DNA from 3 places in the Kosakonia sp. Marseille-Q7440 genome. Region 2 is predicted to be linked to each of the others. Evidence: predicted binding sites of a transcription regulator. Region 2 holds the regulator's gene; each other region holds the start of a gene.
The links. The regulator Fur, encoded in region 2, represses iron uptake genes when iron is present. The targets are predictions, from matches to a motif close to ATAATAATGAGAACNACTATCAA.

Region 1 (5,931 bases), on a different contig from region 2:
TTCACCGTTCGTTGAATTACTGCTTAATGCCCCCATAACTCTGCATGTACTGAAAGACGATGTTGACGCGCGTGGTCTCTCTGCTCAAATTTCGAGCAGTACCGTCAGCGTTAGCTATACTGATTTCGTTAGCCTGGCGGTGAAAAACGCCGTTCAGCTGAATTGGTAATGCAGGGATCGCTGTATATTTCTTGACACCTTTTAAGCACAGCCATAAAATTCTGCGTCCTCATATTATATGAGGCCGTTTTATTACGTGTTTACGAAGCAAAAGCTAAAACCAGGAGCTATTTAATGGCAACAGTTAACCAGCTGGTACGCAAACCACGCTCCCGCAAAGTTGCAAAAAGCAACGTGCCGGCGCTGGAAGCATGCCCGCAAAAACGTGGCGTATGTACCCGTGTATATACCACCACTCCTAAAAAACCGAACTCCGCACTGCGTAAAGTTTGCCGTGTTCGTTTAACCAACGGTTTCGAAGTGACTTCCTACATCGGTGGTGAAGGTCACAACCTGCAGGAGCACTCCGTGATCCTGATCCGTGGCGGTCGTGTTAAAGACCTTCCGGGTGTTCGTTACCATACCGTTCGTGGCGCGCTTGACTGCTCTGGTGTTAAAGACCGTAAGCAATCTCGCTCCAAGTACGGCGTGAAACGTCCTAAGGCTTAATGGTTCTCCGTTAAGTAAGGCCAAACTGTTTTAACTTAATGTCACACTAAACTCTTAGAGTTTTGGACAATCCTGAATTAACAACGGAGTATTTCCATGCCACGTCGTCGTGTTATTGGTCAGCGTAAAATTCTGCCGGATCCTAAGTTCGGATCAGAACTGCTGGCTAAATTTGTAAATATCCTGATGGTAGACGGTAAAAAATCTACTGCAGAAGCAATCGTATACAGCGCGCTGGAGACCCTGGCTCAGCGCTCTGGTAAAAATGAACTGGAAGCTTTCGAAGTAGCTCTCGAAAACGTGCGCCCGACTGTCGAAGTTAAGTCCCGCCGCGTTGGTGGTTCTACTTATCAGGTTCCGGTTGAAGTTCGTCCGGTTCGTCGTAATGCCCTGGCAATGCGTTGGATCGTTGAAGCTGCTCGTAAACGCGGTGATAAATCCATGGCTCTGCGCCTGGCGAACGAACTTTCCGATGCTGCAGACAACAAAGGTACTGCAGTTAAGAAACGTGAAGACGTTCACCGTATGGCCGAAGCCAACAAGGCGTTCGCACACTACCGTTGGTAATCCCTTCGGAGTTCTAGTCAACTGGCGGGCGCTTCAAGTAAGTCGCCCGCCGTTTGGCAACTTAATTCTGAACGCCTAAAAGACACAAACGAGGAATCAAATGGCTCGTACAACACCCATCGCACGCTACCGCAACATTGGTATCAGTGCGCACATCGACGCCGGTAAAACCACCACTACCGAACGTATTCTGTTCTACACCGGTGTAAACCACAAAATCGGTGAAGTTCACGACGGCGCCGCAACCATGGACTGGATGGAGCAGGAGCAGGAGCGTGGTATCACCATCACCTCTGCAGCAACTACTGCATTCTGGTCTGGTATGGCGAAGCAGTATGAACCGCATCGCGTAAACATCATCGACACCCCGGGGCACGTTGACTTCACCATCGAAGTAGAACGTTCCATGCGTGTACTGGATGGTGCGGTAATGGTTTACTGTGCCGTTGGTGGTGTTCAGCCACAGTCTGAAACCGTATGGCGTCAGGCTAACAAATATAAAGTTCCGCGCATCGCGTTCGTTAACAAAATGGACCGCATGGGCGCTAACTTCCTGAAAGTTGTTGATCAGATCAAAACCCGTCTGGGCGCGAACCCGGTTCCGCTGCAGCTGGCAATTGGCGCTGAAGAAGGTTTCACCGGTGTTGTTGACCTGGTGAAAATGAAAGCGATCAACTGGAACGATGCTGACCAGGGCGTTACCTTCGTTTACGAAGATATCCCGGCTGAGATGCAGGACCTGGCTGACGAATGGCACCAGAACCTGATCGAATCTGCGGCGGAAGCTTCAGAAGAGCTGATGGAGAAATACCTGGGTGGTGAAGACCTGACTGAAGAAGAGATCAAAACTGCTCTTCGTCAGCGCGTTCTGAACAACGAAATCATCCTGGTAACCTGTGGTTCTGCGTTTAAGAACAAAGGCGTTCAGGCGATGCTGGATGCGGTAATTGATTACCTGCCGTCCCCGACTGACGTTCCTGCGATCAACGGTATGCTGGACGATGGTAAAGATACTCCGGCTGAGCGTCACGCAAGCGACGAAGAGCCGTTCTCTGCACTGGCGTTCAAAATCGCAACTGACCCGTTCGTTGGTAACCTGACCTTCTTCCGCGTTTACTCCGGTGTGGTTAACTCTGGTGATACCGTACTGAACTCCGTGAAATCTGCACGTGAGCGTTTCGGTCGTATCGTTCAGATGCACGCTAACAAACGTGAAGAGATCAAAGAAGTTCGCGCGGGCGATATCGCTGCAGCGATCGGTCTGAAAGACGTGATCACCGGTGACACCCTGTGTGATCCGGACAACCCGATCATTCTGGAGCGTATGGAATTCCCGGAGCCGGTAATCTCCATCGCTGTAGAACCGAAAACCAAAGCTGACCAGGAAAAAATGGGTCTGGCTCTGGGCCGTCTGGCTAAAGAAGACCCGTCTTTCCGCGTATGGACTGACGAAGAATCTAACCAGACCATCATCGCTGGTATGGGCGAACTGCACCTCGACATCATCGTTGACCGTATGAAGCGTGAGTTCAACGTTGAAGCTAACGTGGGTAAACCTCAGGTTGCTTACCGCGAAGCGATTCGCGCGAAAGTTACCGATATCGAAGGTAAACACGCTAAGCAGTCTGGTGGTCGCGGTCAGTACGGTCATGTTGTTATCGACATGTACCCGCTGGAGCCGGGCTCTAACCCGAAAGGTTACGAGTTCATCAACGACATCAAAGGTGGTGTAATTCCTGGCGAATACATCCCGGCCGTTGATAAAGGCATCCAGGAGCAGCTGAAGTCTGGTCCGCTGGCTGGTTACCCGGTAGTTGATCTGGGCGTGCGTCTGCACTTCGGTTCTTACCACGACGTTGACTCCTCTGAACTGGCGTTTAAACTGGCTGCGTCTATTGCCTTTAAAGATGGCTTTAAGAAAGCGAAACCAGTTCTGCTTGAGCCGATCATGAAGGTTGAAGTAGAGACTCCGGAAGAGAATACCGGTGACGTTATCGGTGACTTGAGCCGTCGTCGCGGCATGCTGCGCGGTCAGGAATCTGAAGTTACTGGCGTTAAGATCCACGCTGAAGTTCCGCTGTCTGAAATGTTCGGATATGCAACTCAGCTGCGTTCTCTGACCAAAGGTCGTGCATCATACACCATGGAATTCCTGAAGTATGATGATGCGCCGAACAACGTTGCTCAGGCCGTAATTGAAGCCCGTGGTAAATAAGCCGCAGGGTTAAAACCAAAGTCCCGTGCTCTCTCCATTGAGGGAGAGCACTATAGTAAGGAATAAAGCCGTGTCTAAAGAAAAATTTGAACGTACAAAACCGCACGTCAACGTCGGCACAATCGGCCACGTTGACCATGGTAAAACTACTCTGACCGCTGCAATCACTACCGTACTGGCTAAGACCTACGGCGGTGCTGCTCGCGCATTCGACCAGATCGATAACGCGCCGGAAGAAAAAGCTCGTGGTATCACCATCAACACCTCTCACGTTGAATATGACACCCCGACTCGCCACTACGCGCACGTAGACTGCCCGGGCCACGCCGACTATGTTAAAAACATGATCACCGGTGCTGCGCAGATGGACGGCGCGATCCTGGTTGTTGCTGCGACTGACGGCCCGATGCCGCAGACCCGTGAGCACATCCTGCTGGGTCGTCAGGTAGGCGTTCCGTTCATCATCGTGTTCCTGAACAAATGTGACATGGTTGATGACGAAGAGCTGCTGGAACTGGTTGAGATGGAAGTGCGTGAGCTGCTGTCTCAGTACGACTTCCCGGGCGACGACACCCCGATCGTTCGCGGTTCCGCGCTGAAAGCGCTGGAAGGCGAAGCTGAGTGGGAAGAGAAAATCATCGAGCTGGCTGGCTACCTGGATTCCTACATCCCGGAACCAGAGCGCGCGATTGACAAGCCGTTCCTGCTGCCGATCGAAGACGTATTCTCCATCTCCGGTCGTGGTACCGTTGTTACCGGTCGTGTAGAGCGCGGTATCATCAAAGTTGGTGAAGAAGTTGAAATCGTTGGTATCAAAGACACCGCGAAATCTACCTGTACCGGCGTTGAAATGTTCCGCAAACTGCTGGACGAAGGCCGTGCTGGTGAGAACGTTGGTGTTCTGCTGCGTGGTATCAAACGTGAAGAAATCGAACGTGGTCAGGTACTGGCTAAGCCGGGTTCCATCAAGCCGCACACCAAATTCGAATCTGAAGTGTACATCCTGTCCAAAGATGAAGGCGGCCGTCATACTCCGTTCTTCAAAGGCTACCGTCCGCAGTTCTACTTCCGTACAACTGACGTGACTGGCACCATCGAACTGCCGGAAGGCGTTGAGATGGTAATGCCGGGCGACAACATCAAAATGGTTGTTACCCTGATTCACCCGATCGCGATGGACGATGGTCTGCGCTTCGCAATCCGTGAAGGCGGCCGTACCGTTGGCGCGGGCGTTGTAGCAAAAGTTCTGAGCTAATTCGTTAGCTTTGAATTTGAAAAGAGGGCACTTCGGTGCCCTTTTTGCTGGCTGCTAGTTAGCCATCCTGCCATTACAGCTGTTCACACTTTTCTGCAAATCCCCTTATAGTTGTCCTGTTGTAATCATAACCATTCTCATTTACACTTTGCGCATTAAGTGAACGGGAGTGATCCATGTACGTTTGTTTGTGTAACGGTGTAAGTGATAAAAAAATTCGCCAGGCTGTGCGCCAGTTTCACCCTCAATCATTCCAGCAGCTCCGCAAGTTTGTTCCGGTAGGAAATCAGTGTGGTAAATGCATTCGTGCTGCTCGTGAGATCATGCAGGATGAGTTGACCCAGATGCCGGAATACAAAGAGATTGCCTGAGGCTCTATCTTTTTTTTGACATCCCTGTAGCCCCATCTACGCTTCAATGAGTGGAAGCGGAGGGACTACATAATGAAAGGTGATGTTAAAATCATAAATTATCTCAATAAATTATTGGGAAATGAGCTTGTCGCAATCAATCAGTACTTTCTCCATGCGAGAATGTTCAAGAACTGGGGGCTGACCCGCCTCAATGACGTTGAATACCATGAATCCATCGATGAAATGAAACACGCCGATTTGTATATCGAGCGTATTCTGTTTCTCGAAGGGATCCCGAACTTGCAGGATCTGGGCAAACTCGGTATTGGCGAAGACGTTGAAGAGATGCTGCAATCAGACCTGCGTCTGGAGCTTGAAGGCGCGAGAGATCTGCGTGAAGCAATCGCCTATGCTGACAGCATCCATGACTATGTCAGTCGCGATATGATGATCAAAATTCTTGCCGACGAAGAGCACCACATTGACTGGCTGGAAACAGAGCTGGATCTGATCGCTAAACTTGGTATGCAGAATTACCTTCAGTCGCAGATTAAAGTCGAAGGCTAAAACCTTATTAGCGTGGGGTAACCCACCACGAAACCCGCTGCCGCGAGGAAAGGTCCAAACGGCAGCGGGTTTTTTATTACCTGTAATTTACGGCAGCGGCAAAGGGTGAAAGCCGCTGCGCAGCAGGCAAAAAGCGCGGCATAAAATACAAGAGCAGGAAGAACCGGCCAGCCGTGCCACGCGCCGAGCGCGGCAAGATACTTCACATCGCCATAGCCCAATCCTTCATGGCCCCGTAATAATCGATATCCCCAGTAAATAGCGGCAAAACTGATATAACCCGCCATTGCCCCTAAGACGGCATC
Region 2 (5,931 bases):
ATCAGCTGCGTATCAGTGATAAAGAGGCGGTGGTGACCGGTTTTGATCAGAGCGGCGTCTTCTATGGCCTGCAATCCCTGCTTTCGCTTCTCCCCGCGCAGGGGGCGATGACCATCCCCGCTCTGATGGCGAAAGATGCACCGCGCTTCGACTATCGCGGTATTCATCTGGATGTCGGGCGTAATTTCCACAGCAAAGCGGCGGTGCTGCGCCTGCTGGATCAGATGGCAGCCTACAAGCTGAATAAATTCCACTTCCATCTGACGGACGATGAAGGGTGGCGCATTGAAATCCCCGGGCTGCCGGAGCTGACTGAGATTGGCAGCCAGCGCTGCCACGATCTGAGCGAGAAGCAGTGCCTGCTGCCGCAGCTGGGATCCGGGCCGGATCGTGATAACAACGGCAGCGGTTACTTTACCCGCGCCGACTATATCGAGATCCTCAAATATGCCAAAGCGCGGCACATTGAGGTGATCCCGGAGATCGATATGCCCGCCCATGCGCGCGCGGCGGTCATCTCAATGGAGGCGCGTTACCATCGCCTGATAAAAGAGGGTAAAGAGAGCGAGGCGAGCCGTTACCGCCTGCTCGATCCGACGGATACCTCTGTTACCGCTGGCGTACAGTTCTACGATCGCACCGGTTATCTCAATCCTTGCCTGGACTCCTCGCGCAACTTTGTCGATAAGGTGATGGGCGAAATCCAGCAGATGCACAGAGAAGCGGGTCTGCCGCTACACACCTGGCACTTCGGCGGCGATGAAGCGAAAAATATCTACCTGGGGGCTGGCTATACGGATGTGAAAGATCCGCAGCCGGGTAAAGGCATCATCGATCAGAGCAGGCAGGATAAGCCGTGGGCGAAATCGGAGGCCTGCCAGGCGATGATCAAAGCCGGGAAAGTGAGCGACGTTGAGCACCTCTCCAGCTACTTTGGCGCTGAGGTGAGCAAGCTGGTTAAGGCGCACGGCATTGATGTGATGCAGGCGTGGCAGGATGGGCTTAAAGATGCCAAAGACGCCTCTGTTTTTGCCACCAGACATGTGAATGTCAACTTCTGGGATGCGCTCTACTGGGGCGGTTTCGATTCCGTCAATGACTGGGCGAACAAAGGCTTCCGCGTGGTGGTCTCCAACCCGGACTACGTCTATCTCGACTTCCCGAGTGAAGTTCACCCGGATGAAAGCGGCTACTACTGGGGGACGCGTTTCAGCGATGAGCGCAAGATCTTCAGTTTTGCACCGGACAACATGCCGCAAAATGCGGAAACGTCGGTCGACCGTGACGGCAACGCGTTCAGCGCCAAATCAGACAAGCCGTGGCCTGGCGCCTACGGGCTTTCCGCCGAGCTGTGGAGCGAAGTGGTGCGCACGGATGAGCAGATGGAGTATATGATCTATCCGCGTCTGGTCGCCGTCGCTGAGCGGGCATGGCACCGCGCAAGCTGGGAGCTGGATTACCAGGCGGGCCGTGAATACAAAGGCGGCGAGACGCAGTGGGTCGATCAGAAGGCCTTAACGGCAGACTGGCAGCGTTTTGCCAATCTGCTGGGACATCGCGAGCTGGCGAAGCTGGATAAAGCCGGCATCCATTATCGTCTGCCGGTGCCAGGGGCGCGAATTGTTGACGGTGTGCTGGAGGTCAACATCCGCTTCCCGGGGCTGGTGGTCGAGTACTCCCTCGATCGCGGCAAAACATGGCAGCACTATGAAGCGAAATCCCGTCCACAGGTTAAAGGAGAAATTCAGCTGCGCACCTTAAGCCCGGATGGCAGGCGCGTCAGCCGCGTCGATAGCCTGAAAGCCTGATCGCTTTCCTCTCTGAGCGGCGTAACCTTTTAACGCGCCGCTCAGCCGGCAGGCATAAAAAAAGCCAACCTGACGGTTGGCTTTTAACGTTCAGAAGAACTTATTTTGCGTCGTGCGCGTGTTCATCTTCGCGGCAGTCACCTTCGGCGCAGTGGCCGTAAAGGTAGAGACTGTGGTTCGTCAGGCGGATGCCGTGTTGAGCGGCAATTTCGCGCTGGCGCAATTCGATGGAGTCATCACTGAATTCGATAACTTTACCGCAGTCGAGGCAGATAAGGTGATCGTGGTGATGCTGCTGCGTCAGTTCGAAAACAGACTTGCCGCCTTCGAAGTTGTGACGGGTGACAATCCCGGCGTCATCAAACTGGTTCAGCACACGGTACACCGTTGCCAGACCAATCTCTTCACCCATGTCGATCAGACGCTTATAAAGATCTTCCGCACTGACATGATGGTTATCCGGCTCCTGAAGCACTTCCAGAATTTTTAAACGTGGAAGCGTGACTTTCAGGCCGGCCTTCTTTAATGCGGTATTGTTGTCAGTCATGCGGAATCTGTCCTGTTGCTATACGATTCACTTCCTTCTCGGAAGTTATAAGGAATGCACCCGGGCGAATGCGTATCATTATAGAACTGCCATGTATAAATGAAAACTGCAAGCCCTCAAGTAAAGTAAGCTTTTAAAACGTGGTATCGCCGACAACTCCCGGTCGGGCGTACTACGTTAAGCAGCGCTTATTGTACAGGGATGAGTAGGAAAGTTAAAAAAATGTAGCAATTATTTCGATTGCTTTTACCTATTGATACGGCGCAACCAGCAGATTGCGCCATAAAAATCAGGCATTCAGGATTTCATCAAGATGCAGCTCTTCAGAAACCTGCTTCACCCACTTCTGCACGCGCTCGGCGGTCAGTTCTGGCTGACGGTCTTCGTCAATCGCCAGACCTACAAAGTGATCGTCATCAGCCAGGCCTTTTGAAGCTTCGAAATGGTAACCGGCAGTCGGCCAGTGGCCCACAATCGTCGCGCCGCGCGGTTCAATAATGTCGCGAATGGTGCCCAGCGCATCACAGAAGTACTCAGCGTAATCTTCCTGATCGCCGCAGCCGAACAGCGCCACTAACTTACCATTAAAATCAATCTCTTCCAGCGTCGGGAAGAAGTCATCCCAGTCGCACTGCGCTTCACCGTAATACCAGGTCGGAATGCCGAGCAACAGGATGTCATACCCTTCGATATCTTCCTTACTGCTCTTGGCAATGTCATGAACATCGGCGACGTCTTTACCAAGCTGGCTTTGGATCATTTTGGCGATGTTTTCGGTGTTGCCGGTGTCGCTGCCGAAGAAAATGCCTGTAATTGCCATGAGTAAAATAACCTCTTGAATCTTAATGAGTATAGGGGGAGCGCTAAGCCCACAGATAAGGGCAATCATAGCAGAACAGAGAAGAACGCGGAAACTGCTATTGCCGCGGACTGCACTGTATGCCACACGAAAAGGGGAATTTGATGAGGATTCAGAAGAATCGCTATCCGCGCAGGGCTTTAAGCTGCGCCAGCAGCATCTCTTCGATAAGTTCGCTGCGGCTTATCTCACGCGCTTCGGCCAGCTCATTTAAGGCTTCCACCGCTTCCGCATTCAGTTTCAGTTCGACGCGCTTAAGCCCGCGAACCTTATCGCGTTTAAGCTGGTTGCGTTTATTAATGCGCAACTGTTCATCACGCGAGAGCGGGTTGGTCTTCGGCCGTCCCGGGCGACGCTCATTCGCGAACAGATCTAGTGTCGTACGGTCCGTTTGTTCTTTAGCCATGATATGAATACTACGGGAAAACACGCAATCGGGCCGCTGCCCGGGCTGAATAGCGCGCCATCATACATCACCAACATCGGCACGCCAACGACCGGGCGCGTTGAAACGACCGGTCGCCGCCTTTTTAATCAGTTGGCCTTACTCTGCCAGATAACGGCGGATGGCCCGCAGCACCGCATCAGGTTTTTCTGCATGCACCCAGTGCCCGGCACCGGCAATGACATACGCCCGCGCCTGGGGAAACTGCGCCAGCAGCGCATCGCGGTAGGCATCGGTGACATAAGAGGAGTTGCCGCCGCAGACGAAGAGGGCAGGCTTATCCCACGCCGGAATGGTCTCCCAGCCCACAATATTGGCATATTGATCCCACAGCACCGGCACGTTGAAGCGCCACTCACCGTCAACGAAGGATTTCAGTAAAAACTGAACCACGCCCTCTTCATTAAGCTGCTCGCGCATCAGCGCCGCCGCCTGCTGGCGCGACGAAACGCCCGCCTCGCTGACGGCGTTGATAGCGGCAAAGATCTCATCGTGACGGCGCACCTTATAATCCACGGGCGCCATATCAATCGCCACCAGGCGATCGATGCGATCGGGTGCCAGTGAAGTTAGCGCCATCACCGCTTTGCCGCCCATGGAGTGGCCGATAAAGGTCGCTTTTTCAATCTGATGGGCATCAAGCGTATCAAGCAGATCCTGCGCCATCGCCGGATAGTTCATCTCCGGTGAGCGGGGCGACACGCCGTGATTACGCATATCCACCTGCAGCACATCGTGATCCTGCACCAGGTCGCGGGCGAGCACGCCGAGGTTATCGAGGCTGCCGAAAAGGCCGTGAACCAGCACAATCGGGGAATTGTTGTGCGGATGTTGTGCAGTTTGCGCGCGCGTGTTCAATTTCATGGCAAAGTTCTTTTTTTCACTCCAACGGGTTAGGTTATTATGGTGAACATTCTGCCGCCCGGCTGCAAGGCTAAGCATTACTCTGAGTTTTGCCGCCATCCTGGGGTGTACCTATCCGCTGTTGGGATTTCACTTTATAATCCCAATACTTGTATTCAGATTTTATATAGCACTGGATTAAGATGAAAACGATTGAAGTTGATGATGAGCTCTACAGTTACATTGCCAGCCATACCAAGCACATTGGCGAGAGCGCATCCGAGATTTTACGGCGTATGCTGAAGTTCTCCGCCGCATCATCGTCTCCCTCTGCAGCGCCCGCCGCGCCGGTGAAAGAGACACGCGCTGCAAGCGTCGTCGAAGAGGTGAAACCGGCCAACACCACCCGGGATAAGGTCCGTGCTGTTCGCGAGCTTCTGCTCTCGGACGAATACGCCGAGCAGAAAAAAGCGGTCAATCGCTTTCTGCTAATCCTGTCTACACTCTATTCACTCGATGACAAAGGGTTTACGGAATCCACTGAATCTCTGCACGGTCGCACGCGCGTATACTTTGCCGCTGATGAGCGCACCCTGCTGCAGAACGGCAACCAGACCAAGCCGAAGCAAGTGCCGAACACCCCTTACTGGGTCATCACCAACACGAATACGGGCCGTAAATGCAGCATGATTGAACACATCATGCAATCAATGCAGTTCCCGGCGGAGCTGATTGAGAAAGTTTGCGGCACAATTTAATCCTTGCATTAAAAGGACGAAGCAATGGCAAACCATCCGCGCGCGGGCCAACCTGCGCAACAGGGCGATTTGATTAACGTCGCGCAGCTGACTGCGCAGTACTATGTGTTGAAACCGGAAGTTGGCAACGCTGACCATGCGGTGAAATTTGGTACCTCAGGTCACCGTGGTAGCGCATGGCGTCACAGCTTTAACGAGCCGCACATCCTTGCCATTGCGCAGGCGATTGCCGAAGAGCGTGCGAAAAACGGCATCACCGGGCCGTGCTATGTCGGTAAAGACACGCATGCCCTCTCTGAGCCGGCGTTTATCTCCGTGCTGGAAGTGTTGGCTGCCAACGGCGTCGATATCATCGTGCAGGAAAATAACGGCTTTACGCCGACGCCTGCCATCTCTAATGCAATCCTTGTGCACAACAAAAATGGTGGCGCGCAGGCGGATGGTATCGTGATTACGCCGTCCCATAACCCGCCGGAAGATGGCGGCATCAAATACAACCCGCCGAACGGCGGCCCGGCCGACACCAACGTCACCAAAGTGGTGGAAGATCGCGCTAACGCGCTGCTGGCTGACGGTCTGAAAGGCGTGAAACGCATTTCGCTGGATGCGGCGATGGCTTCCGGTCACGTCACTGAAAAAGATCTGGTGCAGCCGTTTATTGAAGGGCTGGC
Region 3 (5,931 bases), on a different contig from region 2:
CAATATCGCCGCCACTGGCGTCATTGAGACGCGAATGATATCGATCGCGCCGATTTGCGCCTGCTCAATCACCTGTTTCTCATCGCCTAAGACACCGCCGGGAAAGGTTTTAATTTCCAGCCGGCCATCGGTAGCTTTACTTAATTTCTCACCCATATGTTTTACCGCCACGACATTGGGGTAATCCGCCGGGTGAACATCGGCGGCGCGAAACGTTTGTGCAAGGGCGGTATGCGACATAAAGAGCAGAGCGGAACCGATGGAAAGAGTCAGAAAACGTTGTGCAGAGTTCATATTGCCGGATCTCCAGAGGTGTAATTTTTGGCACAGTCAAAACTGCCGCGAGCAGAAAGCACGTGGCTGGGAATCGAGAGTGGTTATGGGTATGAGAACAGGACAATCAGAAGAGTAGTTACTGGTGAGAATTTGCGCGACGATGGGGTTCACAAAAAAACACCAAATTCAGCACGCTGTTTCATTTTTGCAGAACAGATCTTTTTATTTTCATAAAAACCACGGTTCATTGGCCTTTTTTTGCGATCTTTCTCCGGTTTCCGCGATTAGGGCACAAAAAAATGGCGCATTGCGCGCCATCATTTTTACCCCACCTGTACCGACAGCATGCTGATGGAAGCCATCTCCATCCCCTCGACGGGAATCGACAGCGGCTCGTTGCCATCCCATGCGCCAAGCACATAGAGCAGCGGCAGAAAGTGTTCCGGCGTCGGATTGGCGAGCGAACCACTTTCATGGTCGAGATAGTTGACCAGCGGATGCTGCTCGACCGGCCCCTGCCACGTCAGATTCTGCTTCACAAAATCGTTGAAGCCGACTGCCCACGCAAAGGGCGTGGTGTCACCGTGCCAGCGCGCCGTGCGCAAGTTGTGCACCACGTTACCGCTGGCCACAATCATCACCCCTTCATCGCGCAGCGCGGCAAGTTTGCGCCCCATCTCCATATGCCACGCCGCCGGTTTAGTGCTGTCGATACTGAGCTGCACCATCGGAATATCCGCATTGGGGTACATCTTGATCAGCACGCCCCAGGAGCCATGATCGAAGCCCCAAGCCTCATGATCCAGCGTCACCGGCAGCGGTGAGAGCAGATCCACCAGCCGCTGTGCCAGCGCGGGCGAACCGGGCGCGGGGTAATGCACGTCGTGCAGCGCCTGCGGGAAACCGCCGAAATCATGGATCGTTTGCGGTGCCTCCATCGCCGTTACGCCAGTGCCGCGCGTAAACCAGTGCGCGGAGATCGCCACGATCGCTTTCGGACGCGGCAGCGTATCGCCCAGTTTCCTCCAGGCGCGAGTATAAACGTTATCCTGCAGCGCATTCATTGGATTGCCATGCCCAAGAAACAGCGCGGGCATACGAGGAGCTGACATGAGGATATCCTTACAGAAGATGCCAATATGATGAAAGCAGGTTACGCTTTTTCTCAGGGCGATGAACTCAGATAAGCATGATGAAGATCGTCAGTAATTTTGAATGTAAGGAATAGGTAAAAGTGCCGTGGCTGCCTCGCTTTTCCGCAGGCGAAAACTTACATTAATGAGAATGATTATCATAAAGGAGCGATGTATGTCAGTCCCGTTGATTCTGACCATCCTGGCGGGCGCCGCCACGTTTATTGGCGCCATTCTGGGCGTTATCGGCCAGAAACCTTCCAACCGCGTACTGGCTTTTTCACTCGGCTTTGCCGCCGGGATCATGCTGCTTATCTCGTTAATGGAGATGCTTCCCGCCGCGCTGGCAACCGAAAGTATGCCGCCGATGCTCGGTTACGGCATGTTTGTTGTTGGCCTGCTCGGTTACTTTGCGCTGGATCGCCTGCTGCCCCATGCCCATGCGCAGGACTTAATGCAGGGCTCGCAGGAGGCGTTGCCGCGCGGCATCCGCCGTACCGCTATTCTGCTGACGCTCGGTATCAGCCTGCATAATTTTCCGGAGGGGATCGCCACCTACGTCACCGCCAGCAACGATCTGGAGCTGGGCTTCGGCATCGCTTTTGCCGTGGCTTTACACAATATTCCTGAAGGGCTGGCGGTCGCAGGGCCGGTCTACGCGGCGACGGGCTCAAAGCGCAGCGCGGTGATGTGGGCCGGTATTTCCGGTTTAGCGGAGATTCTGGGCGGCGTGCTGGCGTGGTTAATTCTCGGCAGCCTGGTCTCGCCGATAGTGATGGCGGCGATTATGGCAGCGGTCGCCGGGATTATGGTCGCGCTGTCGGTGGATGAGTTAATGCCGCTGGCAAAGGAGATCGATCCCAACAACAACCCAAGCTACGGCGTGCTGTGCGGCATGTCGGTGATGGGCTTAAGCCTGGTCGCCCTGCAGGCGATGGGCTTCGGCGGTTAACAGCTGCGTTATTTGGTCTGCCCCACGCGCTGAAATCTTTTCAGCTCCGCCTGCGCGCGCTGATAGCCCTCGTAAACGGCGTCGCGCTCGTGGCGGCAGGCCCTATAACGGCGTCTTAGGGCGTGAACATAACCAACCACCAGCACTACGACGAACAGTAACCAATACCAGGAAATAAACACGGCGCCTCCGCAAATAAACCTTCGCAAAAATAATAGGTTAGCTGCGGCGTGCCCGTGCCGCAGCGACTACCACTTTATAAGTAGGAAGGGTTAATAGCAATGCGCAACGCCTGTAAGCACACCAAACTTTGACCTGGCGCAGGCAAAAAAAATCCGACGCCGCTGGCATCGGATTTTCTCTGCTGAACGCTCGCCGTTAGCTGGCTTTGCGCTCCAGATCCTGGCGATAAGCCACCAGGTCTTCAATCGTTACGACAGCCATATTGTGCTGCTTCGCAAAGGCGATGCACTCCGGCGCGCGCGCCATCGAGCCATCATCATTGGTTAATTCGCACAGCACGCCGGCCGGTTTAAAGCCCGCCAGCGACACTAAGTCGATAGTCGCTTCGGTGTGGCCACCGCGGGTCAGTACGCCGCCCTTCTGCGCGCGCAGCGGGAAGACGTGGCCAGGACGGTGCAGGTCGGACGGTTTGGCGTCGTCAGCAATCGCAGCACGCACGGTGGTCAGGCGGTCAGCGGCGGAAACGCCGGTGGTCACGCCATGTGCCGCTTCGATGGTGACGGTAAAACCGGTACCGAAGGCGCTGGTGTTGTTCTCCACCATCATCGGCAGGTCGAGCTGCTTACGACGTTCGTCGGTCAGGCAGAGGCAAACAATGCCGCTACCGTGACGAATGGTGAGCGCCATCTGCTCAACGGTCATGGTTTCGGCGGCGAAAATCATATCGCCTTCGTTTTCGCGGCTCTCATCATCGAGAACCATCACACCACGCCCTTCGCGCAGGGCGGCAAGCGCCTGTTCAACGCGATCGAAAGCGGTGCCAAAAGAGGAAAGTAGCGTCTGATTCATGGTAAAAGACCTCAATAAAGTTATGGTTACCAGAATCAGGGCAGTCTTAGGAGTGTCATTAAACGACCAAAAATAACGCGAGCGGGCACCTTTGCCCGGCAGAATCGTTACTCTCTCCCATCCGGACTTTAACCGTCGGCCCCGGAATTACACCGGATCTGCTGACCTTCAAACCGAAGTCTGAAGCGCTCGCGGGCTTTCAGCGTACGCTGATTTACCGCCGGTGGGGAATTTCGCCCCGCCCTGAGAATAAGCGCGATAACTATAACGCCAATGATAACGGCGGGCAATGCATAAGCTTCAAACAATTCTGGTTTATCACCTGCGGTTATCACACTACAATAATTAGCTGAGCCCATCCGAGCAGGGAACCGAAAATGATTGATCCGAAGAAAATTGAACAGATTGCACGACAGGTCCACGAATCCATGCCGAAAGGGATCCGTGAGCTTGGCGAAGACGTTGAGAAGAAGATTCGCCAGGCCTTGCAGGGGCAGTTAACCCGCCTTGATTTGGTCAGCCGGGAAGAGTTCGATGTGCAGACGCAGGTTCTGCTGCGCACCCGCGAAAAGCTGGCGCTGCTGGAGCAGCGTCTGAACGATTTGGAAAACCGCGGCTCCTCCGCTGCCAGCGCGCAACCGGCTCCCGCGCCAGTTGTGGCTTCTGAGGTGACGGAGATAAAACCGGCACCGGCGATCCCGCCCGTGGACGATACGCCGTAATAAAAAACGGGCCGCAAGGCCCGTTCTGCTTTACAGAGTTAACAGCCGCTTACTGGCTGTTTTTCTGGATCTTTTTGATGATATTAGTCGTCGAGCAGCCATCTTCGAAGTTGAGCACCAGCACTTCACCGCCGTTCGCCCACACCTCTTCGCTGCCAGCGATTTGATCCGGTTTATAATCCCCGCCTTTCACCAGCTTATCCGGCAGAACGCCGGCAATCAGACGCTGTGGCGTATCCTCTTCAAACGAGACCACCCAGTCCACGGCTTCCAGCGCGCTCAGCACAATCATGCGCTGCTCAAGCGGGTTGACCGGACGCGTCTCGCCTTTCAGGCGTTTGGTCGAAGCATCGCTGTTGACGGCAACAATCAGGCGGTCGCCGAGCTTGCGCGCGTTTGCCAGGTAAGAGACATGCCCGGCGTGGAGTATGTCGAAGACGCCGTTGGTCATCACAACTTTTTCACCGCGTTTACGCGCGGCGGCAACGGCCACTTTCAGCTCCTCTTCGCTCATCACACCGAAGCCGGTTTCCGCACGACCGCGCACGGCATTTTCCAGTTCAATCGGGGATACCGTTGAGGTGCCGAGTTTACCGACCACCACACCAGCGGCAGCGTTGGCAAAGAAACAGGCCTCTTCCAGCGAGTTACCCGCCGCAAGCGTTGCCGCCAGCACGCCAATCACCGTGTCGCCTGCGCCCGTCACGTCATACACTTCCTGCGCCTGAGTCGGCATATGCAGCGGCGCTTTGCCCGGCTGTAGCAGAGTCATCCCCTGCTCGGAGCGGGTCACCAGCAATGCAGAGAGATCGTAATCGGCGATCACTTTCATGCCGCGCTCCACGATCTCCTCTTCGCTCTTACACTTGCCCGCCACCGCTTCAAACTCGGAGAGATTCGGCGTCAGCAGCGTCGCACCACGGTAGCGCTCAAAATCGGTCCCTTTCGGATCGATCAGCACCGGTACACCGGCTTTACGCGCCAGCGCAATCATCAGCTGAACACTGTTGAGCGCGCCTTTGGCGTAATCGGAGAGCACCAGCGCGCCAATCGAGCCCAGCGCCTGGTTGATACGCTCATGCATCGGCTGCGGATCGACGCCATCAAACCCCTCTTCAAAATCGAGGCGGATCAGCTGCTGGTTGCGTGACAGCACGCGCAGCTTGGTGATGGTGGGGTGAGTCGGAACAGAAACGAAGTCGCAGTTGACGTTAACGTCCGCCAGCGCTTTGCTCAGTGCGCGCGCCGCATCATCAATGCCGGTCAGGCCGACCAGGCGCGCGGAGGCACCCAGCGAGGCTATGTTCATCGCCACGTTCGCCGCGCCGCCCGGACGCTCTTCAATGGTGTCGACTTTGACCACCGGCACCGGCGCTTCCGGGGAGATGCGGCTGGTTGGACCGTACCAGTAACGATCCAGCATCACATCGCCCACCACCATCACACCGGCTTGTTTAAACTCTGGCAGCGTAACTTTCATTCCTGTCTCCTGAGAGATACAAAATTTGCGCGCGATGATAGCACACTTACGCCGGGGCGCACGGTTCCACCAGCCACTTCACCCAGCTGGTTTTAATCAGCTCTCGTTCGGCAACAAAGCAGGAGAGCGGCACATTTCCCGGCAGCTCCTGCAGCGCCAGGTGATGCAGTTCATCGCGCAGCGTGGTGTAAGCATGGGTCAGCGCCAGCGCCTCCTGCTCCTCCATAATGCCGTTTTGCGCCAGCCCTTCCAGAATGCGCACATTGTCTGACCAGCGCGTCAGCTTCGGCTTATCGTGGGCGTAACGCAGCACCAGATATTGCGCGATAAACTCGA

Region 1: the regulator Fur is predicted to act here: its motif matches at 4,825-4,847, upstream of bfd (bacterioferritin-associated ferredoxin).
Region 3: the regulator Fur is predicted to act here: its motif matches at 1,549-1,571, upstream of zupT (zinc transporter ZupT).

The regions. Positions count from the first base shown of each region.
Region 1 is NZ_CBCPLT010000002.1:554,400-560,330, forward strand. Features, by position in the region: gene tusB (sulfurtransferase complex subunit TusB) at 1-169, shown strand, start outside; gene rpsL (30S ribosomal protein S12) at 295-669, shown strand; gene rpsG (30S ribosomal protein S7) at 766-1,236, shown strand; gene fusA (elongation factor G) at 1,337-3,451, shown strand; gene tuf (elongation factor Tu) at 3,522-4,706, shown strand; gene bfd (bacterioferritin-associated ferredoxin) at 4,883-5,077, shown strand; gene bfr (bacterioferritin) at 5,150-5,626, shown strand; gene ACWPW2_RS16485 (prepilin peptidase) at 5,623-5,931, opposite strand, start outside.
Region 2 is NZ_CBCPLT010000001.1:1,171,846-1,177,776, forward strand. Features, by position in the region: gene ACWPW2_RS05290 (beta-N-acetylhexosaminidase) at 1-1,808, shown strand, start outside; gene fur (ferric iron uptake transcriptional regulator) at 1,909-2,355, opposite strand; gene fldA (flavodoxin FldA) at 2,645-3,175, opposite strand; gene ybfE (LexA regulated protein) at 3,339-3,620, opposite strand; gene ybfF (esterase) at 3,759-4,523, opposite strand; gene seqA (replication initiation negative regulator SeqA) at 4,706-5,260, shown strand; gene pgm (phosphoglucomutase (alpha-D-glucose-1,6-bisphosphate-dependent)) at 5,285-5,931, shown strand, end outside.
Region 3 is NZ_CBCPLT010000002.1:767,759-773,689, reverse strand. Features, by position in the region: gene ACWPW2_RS17620 (TRAP transporter substrate-binding protein) at 1-294, opposite strand, end outside; gene ygiD (4,5-DOPA-extradiol-dioxygenase) at 600-1,388, opposite strand; gene zupT (zinc transporter ZupT) at 1,585-2,361, shown strand; gene ACWPW2_RS17605 (hypothetical protein) at 2,370-2,543, opposite strand; gene ribB (3,4-dihydroxy-2-butanone-4-phosphate synthase) at 2,740-3,393, opposite strand; FMN riboswitch at 3,499-3,648, opposite strand; gene ubiK (ubiquinone biosynthesis accessory factor UbiK) at 3,771-4,115, shown strand; gene hldE (bifunctional D-glycero-beta-D-manno-heptose-7-phosphate kinase/D-glycero-beta-D-manno-heptose 1-phosphate adenylyltransferase HldE) at 4,165-5,595, opposite strand; gene glnE (bifunctional [glutamate--ammonia ligase]-adenylyl-L-tyrosine phosphorylase/[glutamate--ammonia-ligase] adenylyltransferase) at 5,642-5,931, opposite strand, start outside.